4 regions of the Litoribrevibacter euphylliae genome follow, and region 1 is predicted to be linked to each of the others. Evidence: riboswitches for the same ligand, from Rfam matches in the RefSeq annotation. Region 1 holds a riboswitch; each other region holds the start of a gene.
The links. Region 1 has a riboswitch for cobalamin ahead of ACFOEK_RS10895 (TonB-dependent receptor domain-containing protein). Riboswitches for the same ligand answer to the same signal wherever they lie in the genome.
Positions count from the first base shown of each region.

Region 2: another riboswitch for cobalamin. It lies ahead of cobW (cobalamin biosynthesis protein CobW); the one in region 1 lies ahead of ACFOEK_RS10895 (TonB-dependent receptor domain-containing protein).
Region 3: another riboswitch for cobalamin. It lies ahead of ACFOEK_RS08150 (CbtB domain-containing protein); the one in region 1 lies ahead of ACFOEK_RS10895 (TonB-dependent receptor domain-containing protein).
Region 4: another riboswitch for cobalamin. It lies ahead of bluB (5,6-dimethylbenzimidazole synthase); the one in region 1 lies ahead of ACFOEK_RS10895 (TonB-dependent receptor domain-containing protein).

Region 1 is NZ_JBHRSZ010000004.1:742,867-748,934, forward strand. Features, by position in the region: gene ACFOEK_RS10885 (molybdopterin-dependent oxidoreductase) at 1-481, opposite strand, end outside; gene ACFOEK_RS10890 (cysteine-rich CWC family protein) at 636-863, shown strand; cobalamin riboswitch at 918-1,199, shown strand; gene ACFOEK_RS10895 (TonB-dependent receptor domain-containing protein) at 1,238-3,082, shown strand; gene ACFOEK_RS10900 (hypothetical protein) at 3,233-3,481, shown strand; gene ACFOEK_RS10905 (SGNH/GDSL hydrolase family protein) at 3,546-4,250, shown strand; gene ACFOEK_RS10910 (peptidylprolyl isomerase) at 4,272-4,547, opposite strand; gene ACFOEK_RS10915 (ATP-binding protein) at 4,693-6,063, shown strand; gene ACFOEK_RS10920 (response regulator transcription factor) at 6,056-6,068, shown strand, end outside.
Region 2 is NZ_JBHRSZ010000004.1:214,190-220,257, reverse strand. Features, by position in the region: gene cobN (cobaltochelatase subunit CobN) at 1-1,545, opposite strand, end outside; gene cobW (cobalamin biosynthesis protein CobW) at 1,573-2,649, opposite strand; cobalamin riboswitch at 2,820-3,177, opposite strand; gene ACFOEK_RS08465 (sirohydrochlorin chelatase) at 3,323-4,495, shown strand; gene ACFOEK_RS08460 (manganese efflux pump MntP) at 4,637-5,173, opposite strand; gene ACFOEK_RS08455 (acyltransferase) at 5,493-6,068, shown strand, end outside.
Region 3 is NZ_JBHRSZ010000004.1:142,765-148,832, reverse strand. Features, by position in the region: gene ACFOEK_RS08175 (cobalt-precorrin-5B (C(1))-methyltransferase) at 1-20, opposite strand, end outside; gene ACFOEK_RS08170 (cobyrinate a,c-diamide synthase) at 56-1,390, opposite strand; gene cobO (cob(I)yrinic acid a,c-diamide adenosyltransferase) at 1,405-2,040, opposite strand; gene ACFOEK_RS08160 (AAA family ATPase) at 2,044-3,834, opposite strand; gene ACFOEK_RS08155 (CbtA family protein) at 3,815-4,606, opposite strand; gene ACFOEK_RS08150 (CbtB domain-containing protein) at 4,716-4,901, opposite strand; cobalamin riboswitch at 4,932-5,171, opposite strand; gene ACFOEK_RS08145 (alpha/beta fold hydrolase) at 5,345-6,068, shown strand, end outside.
Region 4 is NZ_JBHRSZ010000004.1:133,399-139,466, reverse strand. Features, by position in the region: gene cobT (nicotinate-nucleotide--dimethylbenzimidazole phosphoribosyltransferase) at 1-462, opposite strand, end outside; gene cobU (bifunctional adenosylcobinamide kinase/adenosylcobinamide-phosphate guanylyltransferase) at 507-1,055, opposite strand; cobalamin riboswitch at 1,239-1,503, shown strand; gene bluB (5,6-dimethylbenzimidazole synthase) at 1,547-2,290, shown strand; gene ACFOEK_RS08105 (EAL domain-containing protein) at 2,292-4,469, opposite strand; gene ACFOEK_RS08100 (CheR family methyltransferase) at 4,561-5,421, opposite strand; gene ACFOEK_RS08095 (response regulator) at 5,440-6,068, opposite strand, start outside.

The DNA of each region.
Region 1 (6,068 bases):
GCCAAACAGATTTGTTGTAGTACAGATCGTTTCTTATATCTGGGTGATCTGAAAACGGAAATACCACAAATAGAGGCCCTCGGGTATCGAGTGTTAATTGTTGTCCGTTTTCATGAGTAGCTAAAATAACGTCGTATTTTTTTAAATCGGACATCTCAATCTCTGCCATATAATCATCCCAGGCAATGACGAGCACGGAGCTGCCTTTTGCGCCTACTTTTCGTAAGAGGTCTCTGAATAGGGGCCCCCGATAAGTAATTGGGATACTCGTGATATGATTTGTGGTCGTGATTTGATGTTGAGGAAGTGCGTTGATCGTTTTTCTGTCGATAAGTGCTAGATTATCCTGAGTCGTGACTGATATCTTACCTTTGATTTCAATCAGAACCTCTTTTTCAGATATAGCCGTCTCTGCAAGCAAATAAGACGGAAATAGCATCAAAAGAATTAGGACATTACGTATTGTTAAGCAATTAAACATATAAAAATACTCTTGTTTTTCTTTAGATGGAGTATAGACCTAAACTTAAGACTAGGAGTCCTGAGTACTTTTTTGCAGGGAAAAACTTTTCGATGATGTGCCTTATAGGTATCGAAACTAAGGCGATATTGAACAGATCAACAGTGAGTGAGTTTTGACGAAAGATGTAGACCCTTCGATTTGTCCTCTGTGTGGCAAAGGTAATTTTTGTGTGATGACCCAAGATTTGACTGACGGTGAATCTGGTCGTTCTATGAAGGCTTGCTGGTGTATGTCGGCCTCCTTTCCTGAGAACTATCAATCCTACTTGGCTCAGCAAGACCTGGATAAACGTTGTATTTGTGAGTCTTGTCTCGATCAAATGAATGCAGGCAAAGCTTAAATCTTCCTCTGTCTGTTTCTGATTATTCCTTGATATCTCTAAAAACCGCTGTGATAATCGCGCCTCGCTTTGGGTAGGTGGTATTTTAGATTCGAATCAACGCATCTGTAATGCTGCTTTTAAACGGGAAGTTGTGTGCTTGTTTGATGCCCTAATCAGACAAAATTCCAACGCTGCCCCCGCAACGGTGATGGAGCTAAGTTCAGTACTAAGCCACTGTGTTTGTCTATCAATGCTATGCCAATGATAGCAAAAGGACATGGGAAGGCGCTGAATGAAATCATGCTTAATGGTTTACTCCTAAGCCCGGAGACCGGCCTCTAGTGGTTCACTCATTCACTGAAACGTGCGGCGGGCACGTTAGGCGCAGGATCATGCTATTAAAATCTAAATTTTCTCCATCACACATTTCACTTTTCGCAGCCAGCTTACTATGCGGCTCTTACGCTCAAGCAGAGCTTCCTACAACGACAGAAACCACAGTTATTACGGCCAATCGAACGGCTATGTCAGTTGATGAAACTCTGGCTTCGGTAACCGTTATTACGCGTGAAGACCTTGAACGATCTCAGGTTCGTTCAACTCAGGAACTACTACGTCGATACGCGAATGTCACCATTAAAAACACTGGTGGGCGTGGTAAGCAGACCTCGATGTTCCTTCGCGGTACGGAGTCGACTCACACACTTTTCCTTATTGATGGGGTAAAAGTGGGGTCAGCAACCAGTGGGTTAACAGCCTTTCAAAACATCCCAGTCGATCAAATAGATCGTGTTGAAATTGTTAAAGGGCCGAGATCGAGCCTTTATGGGTCAGAAGCCGCTGGTGGTGTGGTACAGATTTTTACTCGTAAAGAACATCAGCAAGGCTTTACGCCATTTGTTCGAGTAGGTGCCGGTTCTGATGATACGAAAGAAATGGCTGTAGGTTTTGGGGCTCGAAACGATTATGCCTCTTTAAATGCTACATACAGCTATGAGGAAACCGATGGCATTGATACCTATAAAGGTTATGAGTCAGACGACGATGGTTTTGAAAACTCATCCTTAAGCGTCAACTCGGCAATGAATTTCTCTAAAGACACGGTGCTGACGTTCACTTATTTACAGTCTCACGGTCAGAATGAATTTGATGACACATTTTCCTTTTATCCAAACCAGGAAAGCAAAGACACTTTGCGTACCATTGGAGTGGGTCTGAACAGTCAAATCACCTCGGCATGGTCAACCGATGTTCAATTAGGGCGCAGTTGGGATAAGTCTCATACTTATGCGAATTATGTAAAGACATCGACTTATGAAACCCGTCGTGATTCTCTATCTTGGCTGAACCATGTGGCATTGTCTGATGTGTCGATGTTGACCCTTGGTTATGACTATCAGGAAGATCATTCTGTAACGACAGATAATTTTATTCAGAACGAGCGTTATAATCACGGTGTCTTCACACAGTTACAAACTGAGATCGAAGGTCACGACTTAGAAGCCAGTCTTCGATACGACGACAATGAACAGTTTGGATCTGAGCGAACAGGGAATCTGGCTTGGGGTTACAGCTTCGACAATGCCACTCGTGTTCGGGCTTCTTATGGAACGGCTTTCGTAGCGCCATCATTTAACTTTCTATATCACCCAGGATACGGCTTCTGCTGTTCAGGAAATCCGGACTTGAAGCCAGAGCAAACAGATACCTTTGAAATGGGTGTTGACGGCTCCATCGAATCGGTTGAGTGGTCTGCGACTTGGTTCAGAACTCGCGTTGAAGATCTAATCATTTCAGAAGCACCGGTTTATGTGCCAGAGAACGTAAGCAAAGCGCGAATTCAAGGCTTTGAGTTTGGATTCAATACCTACTTCTTTGATTGGGCCATTCGTTCAGAATTAACCTTGATCAGTGCGAAAAGCCGAAGTGGTGATACCTCTGGGAAACGTTTAATCAATCGACCAAAACAGACGTTGTCCGTCATGATGGATCGTGATTTTAATCGCTTTTCTTTAGGTGCGACGGTAATCGCTGAAAGCGAATCCTATGTCGATCAACAAAATACCGTGGCGCTTCCAGGTTATGCGACGTTAGATCTGCGTGCAGGGTATTTGATTACGGATGAGCTAAAGCTACAAGCCAAAGTCGAAAATATTCTTGAGCAGGAATACGAGTTAAGACGAGGCTATAACCAACCTGAGCTAACGTATTTAGTTTCTGTGACTTATCAGCCGTAGAGATCTATTTTTAACGTTATCGATCGTTAGTTTGAAAAAGCCGCTTGGTCATTGAGCGGCTTTTTCGTATCCGGTTCGTATCTGGCTTCTTATCTTGTAAGTCATTCCTTATAATGCTCGCCTTCTTTTATCGGTAATTCAGGACTGTTTATGAACCTTATGACGGTTGCCCTTGGGGTGGTGTGTTGGCTAATCGCCATTGTTTTTGGATATCGCAGCGTGAAGCACAAAGAAACGGATGGGCGTTTGAAAGTGATGAGAGCGACCTTAGGTGAAAAACGGGGTGTGATATTCTTTCGATTCACCTATGTTGCTATGCCGATCTTTATTGGTTCTATTATTATTGTGGCCGGGTTCCAGGGGTTAACCATTGCTGAATTCTTCATGGGAGAGCAATAACCTAGGCAGCTCTTCTAATCTTGAAGCGACTTCGACTCAGAGTAAGGTTTTAGGATAACGCAGGATGCTGAATACACTATCGACCTTGTTTCTTTTGCCGATTCTCTTACCGCAAGGGATCTATGTGCGCTTAACGACACCAAGACTGCCAGAAGCCAGTGGTGAGCGTGCAGGCGTGATTGGTGAAGGCAAGCTGCTCAAGGTTTTGATTTTGGGCGATTCAGCCGCGGCGGGTGTTGGGGCAGAGTGTCAGTCGCAGGCGTTATCCGGGCAATTGGTTGATCGGCTTAAGGAAAGCTATACCGTCGATTGGCGATTGGAAGCCTCTACCGGCGATAAAACATTGGATGTGATTGAGCGTCTTGAAGCTTTGGACGCGTTTGATGTGGACTTAGTGATCACATCAATTGGTGTAAATGACGTGACCAGTAGTGTGTCTCCGGCGGATTGGTATCAACAGCAACAACAGATGGTCGATCTGTTGCGCCAGAAGTTTTCGGTTCGTACTGTGTTAATGACACCCGTTCCACCCATGCATTTGTTCCCGGCGTTACCACAGCCATTACGCTGGTGTTTGGGGAATCGTGCGAATGAGTTGAACCATCGTATGAACGCTTTAATTCAAACTAATGTATTCTGTCATTTGATTGAACCAGGCTTTGAACTGGATCAATCCTTGATGGCAAGTGATGGCTTTCACCCAGGGCCAAAGCTTTATCAACAATGGGCTGAAGCCTTAACGTCTCATATCTACAAGCTTCAGCCTTAAGTTGACTGTCTTGGGCTGTGTTTAGTTGCGGTACAGTGTTTGGATAAGGTGGAAACCGAACTGAGTTTTTACCGGGCCATGGATTTCAAGAATGGCTTTCTTAAAGACGACCTGATCAAAGGCTTTTACCATCTGGCCGGGTCTGAACTCACCCAAGTCACCGCCTTTTTTGCCAGAAGGGCATTCAGAATACTTTTTCGCGAGTTTGGCGAAATCCTCACCTTGTTGAATGCGTTTTTTAAGCTTCTCTGCTTCCGCAGCGGTTTTCACTAGAATATGTCTTGCACAAGCGATCATTGACTTATCTCAACTATTGTTCGATTGGTCAGTATAACGCATCTGCTTTAAAGCCACTAACTGCCTGGTCTCAATGGGATTTTTACCATTTGATGCGACAATTTGTCGCAGTGACATACATACTTGATAAGAGATAATGCCACCCATGAATTCGACGCTGGAAAATATTACTCAAAACAAGAACCTAAGATTGCTGTTCCTACTCAGGAATGTGGCCATCGCCGGGCAACTTTTGTCCGTAACGATTGCTTATTGGGGCTTTAATCTTGAGATTGCTGTTAAGCCGATGCTGGTGGTTATTGGCTTATTGGCGTTGGTTAATGTTTTCACTGTTTATCGCCTGAAAAGTAAGGCTGACGGACTGACGTTAGGTCGGCACGAGGTCTTTATCCAATTGCTGATTGATGTACTGGCTTTATCAATCCTAATTTATTTTAGTGGCGGAATTTCTAATCCATTTATTGGTTTCTTTATTCTCCAGGTCGTGATTGCCGCGATTTTACTCGAACCTATCTACACCTGGTTAATTGTGGCGATTACAGGTTTTGCCTATTTGATTCTCTCTTACTTTAGCTATGACGTAGCAGGTCTTAATCACGGAACTCTTAATTACGGAACTCTTAGCCATAATACAATGACTATGAACGGTCATGCAGGGCATGCCGGTCATCAAATGAGTGAATCGCCGTTTAACCTGCATCTTCATGGTATGTTTTTGGGGTACGTGATTGTGGCGGTTTTGGTTGCGTTCTTTGTGGTTCGTATGGCTAACAATCTTAGAGAGCGTGATCAGGAAATCTATCGTATTCAACAACAAGCCTATTCCGAAACGGAAATTATGAAGTTAGGGATGTTGGCGGCAGGCGCAGCGCATGAATTGGGAACGCCATTAAATGCCATTCAATTGGCGACGGATGAACTGAAAGCCAGCCTAGAAGACAACACAGACGTTCAACCCACGCTTAATTTATTGTCTCGGCAGGTTTCTCGTTGTTGTCAGTCCGTGAATGACTTGATGACGGTTGTTCGACAGCCTCGTGCAATGAGTGCCTCTGAAGTAGAAATTAACCAGTTTCTGGAAACGCTTTCGGAAAACTGGAATCACTTGAATCCAACCAAAGAGCTGAACTGCCAATTGGATGAGACAAAAGATCTTAAAGTGGTGGCAGATAAACTCTTGTCTCAATCCATTATTAATCTGTTAGATAATGCCGCGCGTGTTTCTGACAAAGCTATTCAGCTAATCAGTCGTCGGACCGCCAAGAAGGTTGAGATTGTCGTTCAGGATTCTGGCCCTGGCATGCCGGAGCACGTTCAACGAAAGTTAAAAAATCACATGCCGGTGACAGATGAACAAGGTAATGTTCGTCTAGGTTTGTTCCTTGTAAATACGTTAGTTCAACGCATTGGCGGTGCATTAAGTTTTACCACTTCATCGTCTGGGAAGTCTCAGGTCGTGTTGTCTATCCCTGTGGCGGATAATGTTGAAAATAGAGGAGGGTCAGCACATGACTGATCAAG
Region 2 (6,068 bases), 530 kb from region 1:
CGGTAATTCACAAAAATAGCGCCAGTAGTCTTCGGCCGATATGCTTTGCCAACACGGCAACTGATGAAGGGTGTTCGGGTTGTTGGTAACAGCGCCCAGCAATTCTTCAATCAAGGCATTGCCCGTTTCAGGCACATTCTGAATCGGATAACCCGCCTCTTCCAGCGCCTTCAAAATATGAATGGTCGACGCAGGCGTATCCAAACCGACACCATTACCGATACGTCCGTCTTTGGTAGGATAATTCGCCAAAATCACCGCGATGCGTTTTTGATGATTTGGCTTGCTCGCCAAGTCACCATAGGCTTTCGCCAATCGAGCCACAAACAGAGCACGTTCGTGATGCAACTGATAACCCACTACGGAAATCTGACAGCGTTCGGAATACCAGGCTTCCGACTTGAAACTTACTGCTCGGGTGATCACTCGGCCATCCATCTCAGGCAAAACCACCTGCATGGCAATATCCCGACTTCTTAATCCCTGACTGTAGGCTTGCCAGTCATCCTCGGTGGAACTGGAAAGCACCAACTGCAACACAGGGATATCCGCATCAAACGGAGATTGAAACACCGTCGGTTGTGACGACAAATCAGGAGATTCCACTCGGTTGGAGGCAAAGCCCGTGGTGTTGATGATGACTGACGCCTTGCTCTGCTCGATCAAGGCATTCACCAAGGCCAAAGACTCGTTATCTTTTAACGACGAAATCGCTACAGGTAATGGATTCAAACCTTGTTCAGACAAGAGCGCAATGAGTTGATCAAACATCGCGGTATTGGCCGATTGCAAATGGCTGCGATAAAACAACAGCACAGCAACGGGCTTGTGATTCAGCGGGTCATTTTGAAGCCAATGCTGTTGCCAGTCCTGATAGGTTGCCTGGCTCTTTTCTGGAACAAGAGAACGAGAATCAATGGGGTCAGAGTAAGTGTTTACTCTGACCCCATTGATTTGCTCTCCTTTTAAATCTAAGTAAGCTGGCGCATAAAGCAAGCAATGAGGTAAAGGTCGAGGCGCTTGCCATTGAGCAACCTCACAATCAGTCGTTCCAGAAAAAAGCTCGGCTTTCAGATAGCGATAAAACTGCTGAAAATTAACCGCGCCACCTTCGCGAAGGTAACGCCAAATCTGAAACACGACGCCGTAATCCACCGTGGATTGACGCATCAAAGATTCATCCTGCGCATCATCGCCGGGCACCAGAACCAACACCCGATCTCGCCCGCCATTCGCCCATTCGATCAGTTGTTCCACACCGTAAGGCCAATAGTTTTCCCCCCCGAGCACAGAAACAATCACCACCTTGGCGTGATCAATCACCTTGTCGATATACAAATCCAAGGCGGCCGGTTTGGTGAGGTTCATCCAATTCGCAAGGCGCAACGAAGGATAATCATCTGGAAGGGATTCGGCGGTATTGGCCAGAGCGGCTAAGGTGCTGTCGGCGGCTGACAGAATCACCAAATCTGCCGGGGATTGTTGAAGATCAACAATCCCCTCTTCGTCGTTAAATCCACCCGGTTGGGCTGCGAATAAGTGCATTAGAAAACCAAGATCAGGTGAAGGAGATTAAACTTCAGCGACTTTTAATGCCGTTTCAATCTCGGCTTTAGCAATGCCTTTTCCGATGAACACAAGCTGGGTTTTACGTGGTTCATCTTGGGTCCATAGACGATCAAAGTGTACGTCTAGACGCTTACCTACCGCCTGCAACACCTGACGCATAGGTTTGCCCGGCAAGGCAGCAAAGCCTTTGGCACGGAAGATATTCTTCTCGGCAATCAAGTCTTTCAAAATACTTTGCAGTGCATCGCCTTGCACTTCGCCCAAGCTAATCACAAAAGAATCAAAGTGATCGTGGGCGTGCTCATGATGTTCGCCATGCTCATGGTGGTGATCGTGATGCGTATGAACGTGATCAATGCGTTCTTCCGCCGCCGATTCAATGCCCATCAACACATCCAAAGCCACTTCACCGTTGCTGGTGTAGATGGTCTTTACGGCTTCAGGCACTTTGGCTGCCACGACTTGTTCTACTTGTTTGCGTTGTGCTTCGTCCAACAAATCGTTTTTACTGACGGCCACCAAATCTGCGGCACTTAGCTGATCGTCCAAAAGCTCTTTCAAGCTCGGATCGTGATCAAGATTCTCATCCGCCAAGCGTTGTTGTTGAACCAAATCGGTATCATTTGCAAAACGACCGTCCGCTACCGCCGGGCCATCGATCACGGTAATAACAGCGTCCACTGTGCAGTGTTGTTTGATTTCAGGCCAGTTGAATGCTTGAACTAATGGTTTAGGAAGAGCCAAACCTGAGGTTTCAATCAGGATATGGTCGATGTCGTCTCGTCGCTCAACCAGTTGTTTCATTACTGGCAAAAACTCTTCTTCTACTGTGCAACAGATACAACCATTGGCCAGCTCGTAAATACCATCCTGCCCGGTCGCCGCTTGCGCGTTTTCGTCTTCACAATCCAGAGGACAGCTTCGTAGTAAGTCTGCATCGATGTCCAGCTCACCAAATTCGTTCACGATGACAGCAATGCGCTTGCCCTGCGCTTGTTTCAACACATTGGATAACAGAGTGGTTTTACCGCTTCCTAAAAAACCGGTAACGACGGTGGCGGGAATTTTTTTCAATTGCATGGTGAGTCCTCTTCAGTACGAAGCGCTTAAATCATCAGTACATGTGATAAATACATGACGTAAATAACATAGACGGAAAAAGACTAAGCCGATATTGTCGGGCGGTTTTTCACCCCAACAAATAAGAAAGGAAACTCTTAACTGATCAGCCCTAGTTGCAATCCCCGACAACCGGTGTTTCGATCCTGGCAGGTCTACTGGCTCACAGCTCTGGCGCTTTGATCACCTTCCCGGTCGAGATTATCGTTCTCTAAACCAGTGGTCTATTTGATCTCAGCTAACTGCATACAGTTGCGGGGACAGCTGTCGTTGGGAAGTGTCTAAAAACTATTGCACTTAACTATGCGTTGTTAACAATCAGATTCAAAATGCTCATTTATTACATATAAACTGCGCGTTTTCATCTGATTTTGCCTAGCCCAGTTGGCGCTCATGACGTTTTTATTCAGCTTCTCTGGTTACATAAGAATTTATCTAACCGGACATTCCCTATTAATCCCGAAGGAACCTAAAATCGAGGCGCAAAGTATAAAGAAAAAGCGCACAAGAGTAATCACTTTCCGAGTACCACTTAGACCGATTTGCCGAATTCCGCTTTTATCATGCATAAAAAATCGCCATAATCCCGCCACTTTAGCTAGTCTATAGACAAAATTAACAAGAGAAGAAACCAATGAAACTGACGGATTTACCAAACGATGCGGGCGTTCTTATTTGTGGTCATGGCAGCCGGGCCAAGATTGCCGAGAAAGAGTTTAGCCTACTGGCTTCGGGCCTTAGAGCACGTTATCCGTCGTTGAATGTGGAGTATGGTTTCCTCGAATATTCTGCGCCAAACATTCATATGGCGTTAGATACTTTGGTCGAAAACGGCGTTAAAACCATCTATGCCGTACCGGGGATGTTATTCGCTGCAACGCACGCTCAGAACGACATTCCATCAGTGCTGACCACTTACATGGAAAAGCACCCGGGTTTGACCATCGAATACGGTAAAGAACTGGGTCTGCACGATGAAATGATCACTGCATTCCAAACACGTATTTTGGACGCCTTAGGGCTGACAGAAACACCGAAAGTCGGTGATCTTTATGACACCATGTTGGTGGTTGTCGGCCGTGGCACCTCGGTTACCGAAGCGAATGCCGAAGCGGCAAAATTGACTCGAATTGTCTCAGAGAATCTTGGTTTTGGCTGGTCTGAAACTGTCTATTCTGGCGTGACCTACCCGTCTGTGGGTCGCGGCTTAGAAATGGCTGTGAAGCTGGGCTTCAAAAAGATTGTGGTTGCGCCTTATTTCTTATTCGGTGGCAAGTTGATCGACCGTATTCACGGTTATGTAGACAAGGTAGCGGAAGAGAATCCGGATATTCAATTCCTGAAAGCCGATTACCTTCGCGATCAGGAACATGTGATCAATACTTTCATTGAGCGTATCAATGAAACCATTTCCGGCCCTGCCCCGACTTTAAGTTTGATGGAAGATTTCAAAGCGCGACTGGCTCGAGGCGAAGTAGACGTGCATCACCATCATGCCGAGTTCAAGCCTGAAGGTGAATCCGACCACTCCCATGATCATTCACACGGACATTCGCACGATCATGATCATGGGCACAGCCACTCTCACGACCACTCACATGATCACGGACACTCTCACAGTCATGGACATTCCCATGGCCATCATCATGCGCCATACAAACACATTGGTCACCCACACGGACCAAGAACCATGATTAACGAGAATGTATGTTGCTGCTTTATGGGACAGTTCCCGCAACACATCATTGATGAAGAGAAGTCTGTGAAAGCGGAACGGGAAGGCGTTCCGACCTGTAAGAGAAATTAACTGTTCGTGCGTTGAATGCACATCCTATTCAGAGTACCGCTTCTTCGAAACTCGCAGTGCAAAAAACGCACTGCTCAAACAACGAATCCGCTTTATCTGAATAGGATATCCATTCTCTTAACGTCGATAGCAGAAATCCATTTACATCAGCATCTTAAAGCCAATCAGAATCAACACCACGCCCCCCAGAAGCTCGGCTTTACTCTCCAACCAAGTGCCACTTCGATCACCTATAAATACACCCGCAAAGCTAAAGATCGCAGTGGTCACTGCAATAATTAAACAAGCGACAAAGGGATTCACATCCAGCAAGGTTAAAGCAAAACCTGCAGCCATGGCATCAATACTGGTGGCAATGGCAAGCATCATCATGACTCGATGAGTAATTTGAGCAATGTCTTCTTCAATGCCCTCAGATAACGCCTCGTAGATCATTTTGCCACCGATAAAGACCAACAGACCAAAAGCAATCCAGGGAGCGTACACTTCAACCCACCCCAATACACCTTGCCCGCCCAGATAACCAATTAACGGCATCACGCCCTGAAACACACCAAAATAAACAGCAGACTTAAAAGCTAACCTAGGGATTTGATAGGAATGCTTAGCACCTATGCCTATGGATACCGCAAACGCATCCATACTCAAAGCCACCGCCAACACTAACAATTCGATCATTGAACAGCCTCACAGATTTAAATCAGCGGCATTTTAACGGAAGAATCATTAATTCCATACCAGAGAGTTAAGGAACCTCTGAATAGTTCTATTGCAGTGTAGTCCTTCCCTCATATCAGGTGTCTATTAATACTTAATCACTAAAAAAATGAGTACTCTATAATTCTCTTTATCTGCTTCCCTCTACAGCCCAGTAAATTCGGTTCATAGAAACAACTTATCTACCCTATAGTAATTAGGTAATTTACTTTGCTCCTGAAGCTGTGAGAGCATGTCGCAAAATCACACTAGCTGCCCAGTTATCACATACGAGAGTGCAATGACTAAACTTATTGATCAAATCGTTGGGATAGTGAGCGCCCTGGCATTATTAGCTCACACCTTATTTCTTGGCGTCTTCTTATTCAGCTTTATTATCCTTCGCTTTTTCATGCCAACAGCGCGTTTAAAACGATGGGTAAATACATCGATTGTGATGGTCGCAAGTACTTGGATTGAAGGCATTCTGTGGTGGATTAATTGGGTGTTTCACCCAAAATGGCACATCGAAGGAGCCAAAAATCTTAGTCACGACGAGTGGTATTTAATCACAGCCAATCACCAAAGTTGGGTGGACATCTTTGTGTTGTATCAGCTGTATCTCAACAAAGCACCGTTACTAAAATTCTTCATTAAGAAAGAACTAGCCTACGTGCCAATCGTAGGACAAGCCTGGTGGGCATTGGATTTCCCCTTTATGCGTCGGTACTCAAAAGCCTATTTGGAAAAGTACCCAGAGAAAGCCGGTGAAGACATCAAGGAAACACAAGTCGCCTGTGAGAAATTCTCATACGTACCAACCAGCGTCATGAACTTTATGGAAGGCACGCGTTTCACTCCCGCTAAACATAGAACG
Region 3 (6,068 bases), 600 kb from region 1:
TCACTGCTTTCTGGCCACATGGATTTACGTCTCGAAGGGGGGTTGTCTCTATAGATTATTCAGGCTTGAACAGTTTCGCCACCGCTTCCGGGTTCGACGGGAAGAACAAATGCAGGTAACTGGCCGTTAGGTTCTTCGAACGGTAGATGGCTTCGCCCGGTGCAGGGTGTCGTTGTCGTCGCCCATGAGCTATGGGTTCATCCGTATCTGAACTGCGCGATCTATGGTGAGCATGGGCACGAATTTCCCCTTCTGGTAACGGCGCGGTTTGCATGCCCTGACATCCACGTTTTCCACGCATAGCGCCATGGCCGGTAAGAATACCCAACATCGGGTATTGCTGCTCGTCCAAATCGGTCAGTGTTTCCAAGCAATAAAGAAAACCACCGCACTCAGCTAATATCGCGTTGCCTGATTGATGAAAAGCTTGAATCTGCTCGATCATCGGTTGGTTCTTAGCCATCTTCTCAGCATGTAATTCCGGATAACCGCCGGGTAACCAGAGTGCATCCGCTACAGGTAAGCTGTCTGAATGAATCGGAGAGAAGAAACTCAGCTCCGCGCCCATCTCTTCCAGCAAACGTACATTAGCATCGTAGATAAAACTGAAGGCTTCGTCTTTGGCGATAGCGATGCGTTGGCCTTTCAATAACTCAGGTACGGCAGGCGTTTCTGCCATGTGGAAATCCACAGATGGAACACGCTCTATCAGATCGGCCAATCCCGCTTGCTCCAACCAATCAGCACCATTATTCAAACGTGTTTCTAATTCATCGGTCACTTCGGAGGCCTGTACTAAGCCTAAGTGACGCTCCGGCAAGGCCACCTCTTCAGAACGCGCCAGATGCGCCAATAACGGTAGGTTCTCTGGCAAGGCATCTTCGATCAACTGCCTATGGCGTTCCGAGCCACAGTTGTTGGCGATCAGGCCTGCGAACTGAACGTCATCCCGAAAATTCACCAAACCCGATGCCACCGCAGCCGCAGTTTGCGCCATGCCTTTTACATCCATCACCAAGGCAATGGGCACCCCAAATCGTGCAGCTAGATCAGCACTTGAGGGCTCACCATCAAACAAGCCCATAGCCCCTTCAATCAATATCAAATCGGCATCTCGTGCGGCTTCAAACAACTTGGCCTGACAGTAGGCTTCACCCGCCATCCACATATCCAATTGTTCAACCGGTTCTCCAGAGGCTTGATGAAGAATCTGCGGATCGAGGTAATCTGGTCCGGTTTTAAAGACTCGAACCACCTTGCCTTGGCGCTTCAACATTCTCGCTAAGGCCGCAGAGACTGTGGTTTTTCCCTGACCCGAGGCTGGTGCGGCTAAAAACAACGCAGGACAAGATACTGTCTCAGGGTGATTGGCAACTAACACTGTATTCATAGGATTCGTCATGCTTAGAACTCAATCCCAGTCTGTGCTTTGACGCCTAAACGAAAAGCGTGTTTGTCATCCTGAATGGTTGAAATGGTATCTGCGATTTCCTGTAGACCTGTCGCCATAGTTCGACCGGTGATAATCACATTCTGATGTTTCGGGCGGTTTTGCAGCGCCTTTACCGCAGGCTCCACCTCAAGGTATTTGTACTTGAACATATAACTAAGCTCATCAAACACCAACATGTCATAGCTTTCGTCTTGTAAAAGCTCTTCCGCCAAGGCCCAAGCTTTTTGAGCGGCTTCGATGTCCTGGGTTTTGTCTTGGGTTTCCCAGGTGAAACCATGGCCCATCACATGCCAATCCACTAACGGATGATCTTTGAAAAACTTGTACTCACCCGTCTCTCGTCGACCTTTAACGAATTGAACAACCGCACACTTCATCCCGTGACCGGCCGAACGCGCCATGGTGCCCATGGCTGAACTGCTCTTGCCCTTGCCATTACCCCGCAGCAAAATCAGCACACCTCGTTCTTCGGTCGCTTTTGCGATACGCGCATCCACTACCGCCTTCTTAGAGGCCATACGTTTTTGGTGCTTTTCCTGATCCGTTGCTGATACCTGTATATTAGATTGGTTGTTTTCTTCAGACATGACTTAAATCTTTATCGGTTGAGGTGAAGGTAAAGTAAGGTCGGCCAAGGCCAAGTAATGTGCCATCAAAGTCTGGGCGATTTGAACGGCTTTGCCACGTTTTACTTGGCTGTCTTCGGTATCAATCACCGTGACTTGCCCAAGTAAATCAAGATCATCAAAGGTCTGACTGGTACGACCATCCGTAATCAGATAGGTCTTAATCGCCAGATTTGGCGCCTGGGTAATTTGTTGCTGCTGGAAGGCTTTCGCTTGCTGAAGCATCTCACGCAACGGCGTTCCACCCGCTGCGGGAATGGTATTCAGCAATCGAACCAAGGATTTCGGTGCCCGTTTCTTCGGCAATAAGGTTTCTACTTTTTGATTACCAAAGCCCATCAATGTCATTTGTTCACGTGCCAAATAGGCTTGATGGGCAATGGCACTGACCAAAGATTTAGCTTTGGAAAAATTTTGATGCTTTAGAATTGATGCTGAGGTATCGAGCAATACCAAATGCAATACGGGCTGACTTTCCCGTTTCTTATGAAACACCAAGTCTTTCAGGGGCATTTTGCCTGCATTCTTAACCAAAGAACCAAACCAGTGAACTTTGGTATCTTCTGTTTTTGATGCATGAGCACCCTTACTTCCGCTCCCTTTCTGACGGCTGGAACTAAGGGTTTGTGGCTTTCCCAACGATACGCTCTTCGGCAGGTTCTTCGTTGCTTTCTTATCTAATGAATTCAGATGCCAAGGCGCATCGACGGCTTGTTGTTCTTGCGCCGAAGAAGACATACTGCCCCAGTCCCCTTCTAAACCGTCATAGGGTTGTTCATTTCTGGATGCTTGAGGGCGAGAAAATGGCGCGTTCGGAGGTGTGTTAGAGGCGTTAGGAGTTTGTCTATTTGAGCTTGAAGAATTTGGTGGATTTGATGAATTGCTATCACCGTTACGACGATGAGCCAACACCAAGTCTTCAACGGCCAAAATATCCTCTTCCGTTACCTGATCTCGTTGATGCCATGCGGCATGGGCCACAGCGGCACGATACCAAACGATATCCCCACGCATACCATCGACGTTAGCATCAACACATTTCTGAGCGATTAGAACACGTAATTCATCAGCACATTGCACCTGATCCAGCAGGGTTCTTGCAGACTGAATGCTCTCGGTTAATGTGGCCTGTGCTTCTTGATACGACTGAACAAAGGCCTCCGGGTTTCGATCAAAAGCGTCTCGTAAACGCACGATCTCAACACGCTCTTCCACGCTGTACTGATTGGATAACTCAACCGACAAACCAAAGCGATCTAACAGCTGTGGTCGAAGTTCGCCTTCGTCCGGATTCATCGTTCCCAACAGAATAAACTGCGCGAAATGACTGTGGCTGACGCCATCTCGTTCCACCACATTAACGCCACTGGCGGAAACATCGAGCAGTAAATCCACTAGGTTATCGGGTAGCAGATTGACTTCATCCACATACAAGACGCCACCATCAGCCTTGGCTAATAACCCCGGCTGAAACGCCACAGACTGATCGGCTAACACTTTCTGGAGATCCAGAGTGCCCACCAGCATTTCTTCGCTGGCACCTAACGGAAGGGTAATAAATTCATGCGGTTTGTTTGCCGTGGCTGGCATGACATCCGCCAAGCCTCTGGCTAACGTAGATTTAGCAGAACCCCTTGGGCCGCTAATCAACACCCCACCAATGGCGGGGTTGATGGCCGCCAGAATCAAGGCAAGCTTGAACGAAGCCTGCCCGGATACTGCGGTAAAAGGAAACTTAAGCGTTTGCGGTTTCATCCTGACCAAGACCTTTCAAAACACTTGGTGTCAGCACCCAACGGTTCAATACCCAAGCGCTCATGACACCCATGACTAACCAGAACAACAAGTTAGAGACAGACGTAGTTACAATGAACTGCTGGTGAAGGTCTGTCAAAGCAACAACCGCTGCTGGATCTGGGTGGCTAAAAGCCGGACCTTCCGGATGCGGAGCGGAAACAAGGTATGGAATCGCAATGGCAACCAAACCCAACGCTTTGAATTTAAGCGGCGCAAAAGCCAATACCAACAAGCCCACTGCAACCGCCCCGGCAGCCAACATCCACCACAATTGACGATGCTCCACGGGAGCCGCTTCAATACCAGGAATTTCTGGCGGAATGCCAATCGCTGGCGCACCAAAGAACACGATAAAGCCGCCCAAGCCCCAGGCAACACCTTTCAATACACTGACACGCGTTAGCCCTTGTAACGACAACTGACTCATCACGGCCAGCAAAATTGCAGCATAACCAATACCTGCAAATACATTAGCCGACATGGTATAGGCGGTTCGTTCAATACCATCTTCCGGTGCCCAGGCTTCTTCATCATGATGATGGGAGTGACTGTGTCCAGCGGCCTCTTCTCCATGATGATGATCGGCTACCGGTGCCGCTTCTTCCGGTACTTCATAAGTTTCAGAAGCAAAGATAATCGGATTAACAACATAAACTTGAAGAAGGCTGAATACGAAACTGGCTACGACGCCAACCAGTAAGGCGTTTAAAATAATTCTGCGAAATAACATGGGTTAAAGCTCATTGATCGAGTGAAATCAGAACGCACAAAAGCCCAATCCGAACAGGATTAGGATCTATACAATACAATGTGTTGATTTGTGTTTTAAAACAACAACCTTAGTGGCAAGGGAACGCCATTGCGTGACGCGTATCGTGCGCTGCGTTGTGCGCTGCGTCAGTTGGAAGGAAACCAACCGCAAATAAAACAACTGCACCGAAAATAACGGCTGCGGCTGTTTGAGCCAACGATGAAACTTTAACGTGAGTTTTCGCGTGCTGAGCACTAGAAACTTGAGTGGTCATTTTCTTCTCCTGCACCCACCGTGCAATGGTTATTGTATGGAATTTCAGGCCGGTCTCCGGGCTCTAAGAGTAGCTTATAGAAGCTGTGTTTGCTTAACCTTCCCAACTAAAAGTCAGTGGTCGAACAAGTAACTCTTGTACCGTTGCGGGGGCAGCGATGGAGTCAGTACTGCATTAAAATCTCTGTACATACCATACTTCCCGATTATCCTTCTGCATCAATCGCTTAAACTTGATGAAGCATCAGGCACCTGAGCAGCAGGGATAGTAATGTATATGGCGGGTGAAAGCTAGGGAGATGCTAAAGCTCTTGCCTGAATTCAGATAATAAGTGCAACTTCCAACTTCAAATCAAATACGGAAGAAAAAACCATGGAAATTTATTTATTCATCAATACCCAATATCATCGCCTGATCAGTTCGCCATTGGAAATCCATAAAGCATGAATGTTCAGATAAAAGATGGGTACATCTACACAAAAGCGCTTGGTGAAGAAAATAAAGGTATCCCTCTTCTGATAATTCACGGTGGCCCAGATTGGGATCACACCTACTTATTGCCCGCAGCAAACCGTCTTTCAAAAACACGCAGAGTGATATTATTTGATCTCAGAGGATGTGGCAGGTCTTCAAAGTTTGATGCGGCGAATGCTTACTCCATGAGCAATGTTCTATCTGATATTAAATGCGTTCTGTCTGCCTACAATATATCGACCTGTGACATTCTCGGTTTCTCTTTTGGCGGAGTTATTTCCATACACCTATTGAAGAATACACCCCATCAGGTGAATAAACTCATCCTTGCTTCGACAACAGCATTTAATGATTTTCAGGAAGAACTTGAACTCAATAACGATTATCAAGAGCGATGCACGCCTGAACTCCAAGAATTCATCTCTCAAGCATTCAAAGTTTTTCCAATAACGAAGGACGAACCCAGTAAGTCTCTCGCCTTAAAAAGTATTGCACTGGATGTGTATGACCTTTCCAAACTGAATAAGATTAAAGACATTATTTCCAAAATAACCTTTTCTACTGAGTGGCTAAACGCACATCGTGCAGGTAAGATGGCCGCCCCAAAACTTTCAGCACCTGAGACAATCAAGGCGTCAGGAAAAGACGTTCTAATACTCCACGGAGCGAAAGATTTGAGATTTCCTTTGTCAG
Region 4 (6,068 bases), 610 kb from region 1:
ACCCAGTTCAAACGCTGCTTCAAACTGTGCTTGACTCATGGCGGCTTGCTGGCAGAAATTTTTTGTTCCTGCGGCTACAGGTTGATTGATCAGTTTCGGATGATCCTGAACCGGAGACGCTGCACCCACATTGACCACTTTAAAATCCGCACCCTGCTCTTTCGCCAGCACACTGATGGCGGCGCCACCAGCACAGAAGTTTTTAATCATTTCCACCGTCACGGCTTGTGGAAAGGCGGATACGCCTTCTGCCACCACACCGTGATCGCCCGCAAAGACACGAATGGCGACGTTATCGACCTTCGGATTCAAAGTGTTCTGATTAGCGGCTAATTGAATCGCGATGTCTTCTAACTGCCCCAATGATCCAGGTGGCTTAGTCAGCTGATTTTGATGAGCCGATGCTTGCTCACGTTGTTCTGCGTTAGGCTGTTGAATCGCGTGTGTCCACCAGGCAGTCATAATCCGATCCTTTGATAATAAATTAAGAAAGTGAAAAAGTTGGTTTAAGAACTTTGGGATGTTTTGAGAAATTGAGGCAAGCCCGCCACCACGAAGACAACCGAGTCACACATCTTCGCTAAATCTTGATGTAACCAACCGGCTTCGTCCACAAATTTACGGGACAACTCGCCCATCGGCACTACTCCTTGTCCGACTTCATTACTAACGAAGATTACATCGCCAGGCAAATCATTCAGAGTGTCCATAAGCTTGGCTCGCTCAGATTGCCAAACTTGGTCTTGTTGAATGTTTTTGGATTGCTGGTCTGACTGCAACAAACAGTTGGTCAGCCACAAGGTTAAACAATCCACCAGAATGCAATTATCGGCTCGACTGTGCTGTTTCAAGGTTTCAGCCAATCGAAGCGGCTCTTCGATCAATGCCCAATCATCTGATCGTCTTTGCTGATGCAGTTTTACGCGCTCGGACATTTCTCGATCTCGGGTTTCTGCGGTAGCCAGATAAATAAGTTGCTTGCCCGAAGCCAACGCGCGCTCTTCGGCCAAACGGCTTTTTCCGGAACGAGCACCCCCTAAAATAAGTTCTAGCACGGCCTTCCCTTACAACCTTAAGAATAAAGAAGAGTGAATAAAGAGGCTGCCACTTTATCGGCTGACAGGAAAGCAGGTCAACTTATTCCCTGGGAATTCTCCTTGACCATCTGGTAATTAACTCCTATAACCTCTTCCAAAACGTCAGGTGCCCAAGGTGTAAAGCAGTCGCTGTAATGAAAAATAATCATTATGAACGCAGCTTCACCAAGGGAGAATCGGGAATCCGGTGACAATCCGGAACGCGCCCAGCCCTGTGATGGTGACTTATACGTCACGGTTTCTATCGAACTATTATCGAAAAGCCACTGACTTCGAAGAACTCTGGTTTCGAAAAACAATAGTATCGGAAAAACCAAGCCACTGGACCAACTCAACTGAGCGTCTGGGAAGGCGATGTATAAGGATGACCCTCAGTCAGTAGACCGGCCTGATTGTGTAACTACGCTGTAGTTGGACCCTACGCGTACATTCCATTGAAGGGGACTACTATGGAATCCGACGCTTTAACAGAGCGACATCGTTTCGCCGATGCAGAACGCGCTGCGCTTTACAAAACCGTATTTAACCGCCGAGACGTACGCGGCCAATTTACTTCGACACCCGTGGCCGATGAGGTGTTAGCACGAGTGCTCTATGCTGCCCACCATGCGCCTTCGGTAGGCTTCATGCAGCCGTGGAACTTCCTGGTGATTCGTTCACAAGAGAAAAAACAACAGGTTCATCAACTGTTCAGCAAAGCCAATCGTGAAGCGGCCGAAATGTTTGAAGGCGAGAAACAAACGGCTTATAAAAGCCTAAAGCTGGAAGGAATCTTAGAGTCGCCCATTAACCTCTGTATCACCTGCGACCGAACCCGTACAGGCAAACCTGTGTTGGGTCGAACGCACATGAAAACCATGGATCTCTACAGCTCGGTGTGTGCGGTGCAAAACCTGTGGTTAGCAGCCCGTGCAGAGGGCTTAGGTGTTGGCTGGGTGAGTATCATGCATGAGCAAGAACTAAAAGACACCCTGAATATTCCTGAACACGTGGTGCCCATCGCTTATCTGTGTATCGGATACGTGGAACATTTTAAAGACAAGCCAGAACTGGAAACCAAAGGTTGGCTACCCCGGATGAACCTTTCAGAGCTCGTAAACTTTGAGCAATGGCAAGGCGAAGCCAGTACCAGCGAACAAGAACAACTGCTTGAAACCCTTCAAGCGTTGGAAAGCTTTCCTACTAATTTTTAAATTAGTTTGAATACTGCTTTTTGAAGTCAACTAAATATGCTTCAGCTTTCGTTTCATCCAAGGGTTTACTGTAGTAATAACCTTGGATGAAATCGCACTCCAGTCCTTTTAAGAATTCAAGCTGTTCTTCGGTTTCTACACCTTCGGCAATCACGGTCAATCCAAGAATTTCTGACAAGCTTACAATCGCCTTCACAATGGCCTGGCTTTGTTCTCCTTCATGCAGAGCACGTACAAAAGACATATCAATTTTTAAGGCATCAATAGGCAATCGACGAAGATAATTCAATGACGAATATCCGGTACCAAAATCATCAATGGAGATTTTTATGCCCATTTCTTGCAGCTCTGCCAACAGCTTAATGATGTGCTCTACATTGTCGATCATGATGCTTTCAGTCACTTCAATTTCCAAACACCCAATGGGCAGTTGGTAGGTCTCTATGCATTCTTTGATCGTGGATTTTAAGGATTGATGCTGTAACTGCTTGATGGATATATTAATCGCCATCGACATAGATTCATCGACAATACCAGCGTCTAACCACGCTCTGAATTGCCGACAGCTTTGCTCAATGACCCAGCGACCGATCGAAATAATCAGCCCCATTTCTTCCGCTTTGGGAATAAAATCCGATGGCGAGATAAACTCGTCTGATCCGACTCGCCATCTTAGTAGCGCTTCAAATCCAATGACTTTCTGTTGGTAAGGATCAATTTTCGGTTGGTAATAAAGCAGAAACTGATTTAATTGCAGAGCAACCCTGAGACGATTCTCAAGTTGCAACGAATAATGCACTTCTTGCTGCATGGTCTCGGTAAAGAAACGGAAATTATTTCGACCGTTTTCTTTCACCTTATACATGGCAATATCAGCGCACTTCATCAAAGCCTCTTCATCCTTGGCAGATTCAGGATAGGTCGCAATACCAATGCTAATACCAATATGAATCTCATGATCCCGCAAATAAAAAGGCTCTCCCAAAAATTCAATAATCTTCTGGGCAATGGCAGCAATGTCTCTGGCGGTGTGAATAGATTCCAGAACAACGGTGAATTCATCACCACCAATGCGCCCAATAACATCACCATCCCTTAAACATTTTCTGATACGAACAGCGACATCTTGCAGCAGGTAATCTCCGATCTCATGTCCCATGGTATCGTTGACGATCTTGAACTTATCCAAATCCATAAACAGTAAAGCGACAGACGAACCAGCTCGTTTGGCCCGAGAAATGGACTGCGCTAACAGGTTTTGAAATGAATATCGGTTATTCAGACCTGTGAGACTATCGTATTGAGCCAGTTGACTGAGCTGCTCTTCGGCTCGTTTACGCTCGGTAATATCTTGAAATGCCAGCACAACCCCGACCAGTTTATTGTCGTCATAAATAGGCGTCGCGTGGTATTCCGTAGGAAAGGCACCCTCTACTTTTTTTCGAAAGATACCCAGGGTCTCGTGATACATTTTTCCTTCAGAACACACCCGATAGATGGGCGCATCTTTCCACTCTATGGAGTGGGATTTGCTGTCACCCAAAATGAGATAATCAAGCACAGACTGATTCTCTAATTCAGCTTCGGAACACCCCAATAACTTTTGTGCCGCTGGATTACTAAAAGTGACTAAGCCTTCGTTATCGAGCCCTAAAATTCCCTCTCCCACCGATTTTAACAACAATTGGTTTTTACGCTTCAAGCGCTCAATGTCCTCCAGAGTTTCCTTGAGCTGTTGGCGCTGTATTTCTAAATCCAGGAAGACTTTTACCTTACTCTCTAAGGTTGAAGGCTTAATGGGCTTAAACAAATAATCCACAGCCCCGGCCTGATAGCCTTTGTATTCAAACTCGTCGGTACGATCTGCTGCTGTAATAAAAATGATCGGCGTATGCTTAGTTCTCTGGTTAATCCGCATTAAATTAGCGGTCTCAAAGCCATCCATCACTGGCATCATCACATCCATAAGCACCACAGCAAAGTTATGCCGCAACGACATAGACAAGGCTTCTTCGCCGTTAAAAGCGGAATAAAACTCGGCATCGAGATTTTCCAGAATAACCTCAATGGCTCGCTGGTTCTCTTTGCGGTCATCCACAATTAAAATTTTCGGTAAGGAGACCACCGATTTCCTTGGTGCTAAGGGCACAGGATAAGCTTCGCATTGATTGTATGTCACTGTGTTCTTCCCCCTGATACTGCCATGATGTTTTATCCTTGATTAATCCAGTCTCTGTTATCATCTACGAATACAAAATTAGAGATAAAAGTTAGTGATAAATACTGGCCACCTGAGCAATCGAATGGGTTCGCTTATAGATTCGATTGGTTACAGAAATAGGTTCATAGGATTCATCGTCATAAAGACCATTTAACGACTCCTGACTTCCAAGGCACAGCACACCGCCAGGGTGGAGGCCGCTGGTAAATAAACTGACGACTTTCCGTTTTAAACTTCGATCAAAATAAATCAACACATTGCGACAAATGATGACTTCAACTTCCGTAAAGACGCTGTCACTGACCAAGTTATGACAGGCAAAAGTTATGTGTTTTTTGATACGTTCTTCCAACTTAGCGCAGTCATAACACGAGAAAAAATAATCACTCAACTCTCTTTGCCCACCCGCTTGTCGATAACCTTGGGTGTACTGTTCAATCTTATCTGCCGAGAAAAGACCTTCTTTGGCCTTACGAATCACTTGAGGACTGAGATCAGTGGCATAGATACGAGCCCGCTCAAGTAAACCATGTTCATGTAACAAAATAGCAAGAGAGAAGGCTTCTTCGCCTGTTGAACAACCAGCGCTCCAGACTTTGAAAAAAGAAAAAGTTTTCAGAATCGGAAAGACATTATCGACAAAGGACTTATAAAACGCGGGATCACGAAACATATCCGTTACGTTGACCAACAGGCTATTAATCAGCCGCGAAGCAAACAGCTCGTCATGAATCACACGAGGGATAAGCTCAGCGATGCTGTCGACTCTTTCCTGCTCGACCAAGAAATTTAAGCGACGCCTTAGAGAGTCGGGGCTGTAATCACGAAAGTCATAACCAAGACGCTGATAGATCACATCCAGCAGACAATCCACTTCAATTTGTTCGATCTTTTCAGGCGCTAATTTCATCTATTACCCTTCATATCCCTATCCATCGACCCACACCTTGATCATTGAAATCAGCCGATCGAGTTCAACCGGTTTTGATAAGTAATCACTGGCCCCAACCTCAAGGCATTTCTCTCGGTCTTCGGGCATGGCTTTAGCCGTCAACGCAATGATCGGCACCGTCTCTGAATACTCGCTGCGAATGCTTTTAATTGCTTCATAGCCGTCCATTACTGGCATCATGATGTCCATTAACACCAAGTCAAAGTCCGGCTCATCCCGGAATTTTTCTAACGCCAAAGCACCGTTGTCTGCGATGTTGATGCTCATCCCGTAATCCTGAAGCACTTTAGATAATGCGTAAGTGTTCCTAAGATCGTCATCCACCAACAAAATCTTGCGGCCCGATAAATCAATATCCCCTACTTCGAGCAGCTCATTGAAAGACTGCACAGGAAAACGTTCGTTAATACTGTGAAGGAAACAATCCACTTCATCCCGAATACGCTCTGGTGCGTAATCCCCCTTAATTACGATTCGATTAGAAATACCTGCAAGCATCCGATATTGCTCATCACTTAACGGTTGATCGGTATAGATAATCGACGGCGGAAAGGGAACATCCACCGCCCCATCGGACAGGTGATCCAACCAAGCATTTTCTGCAA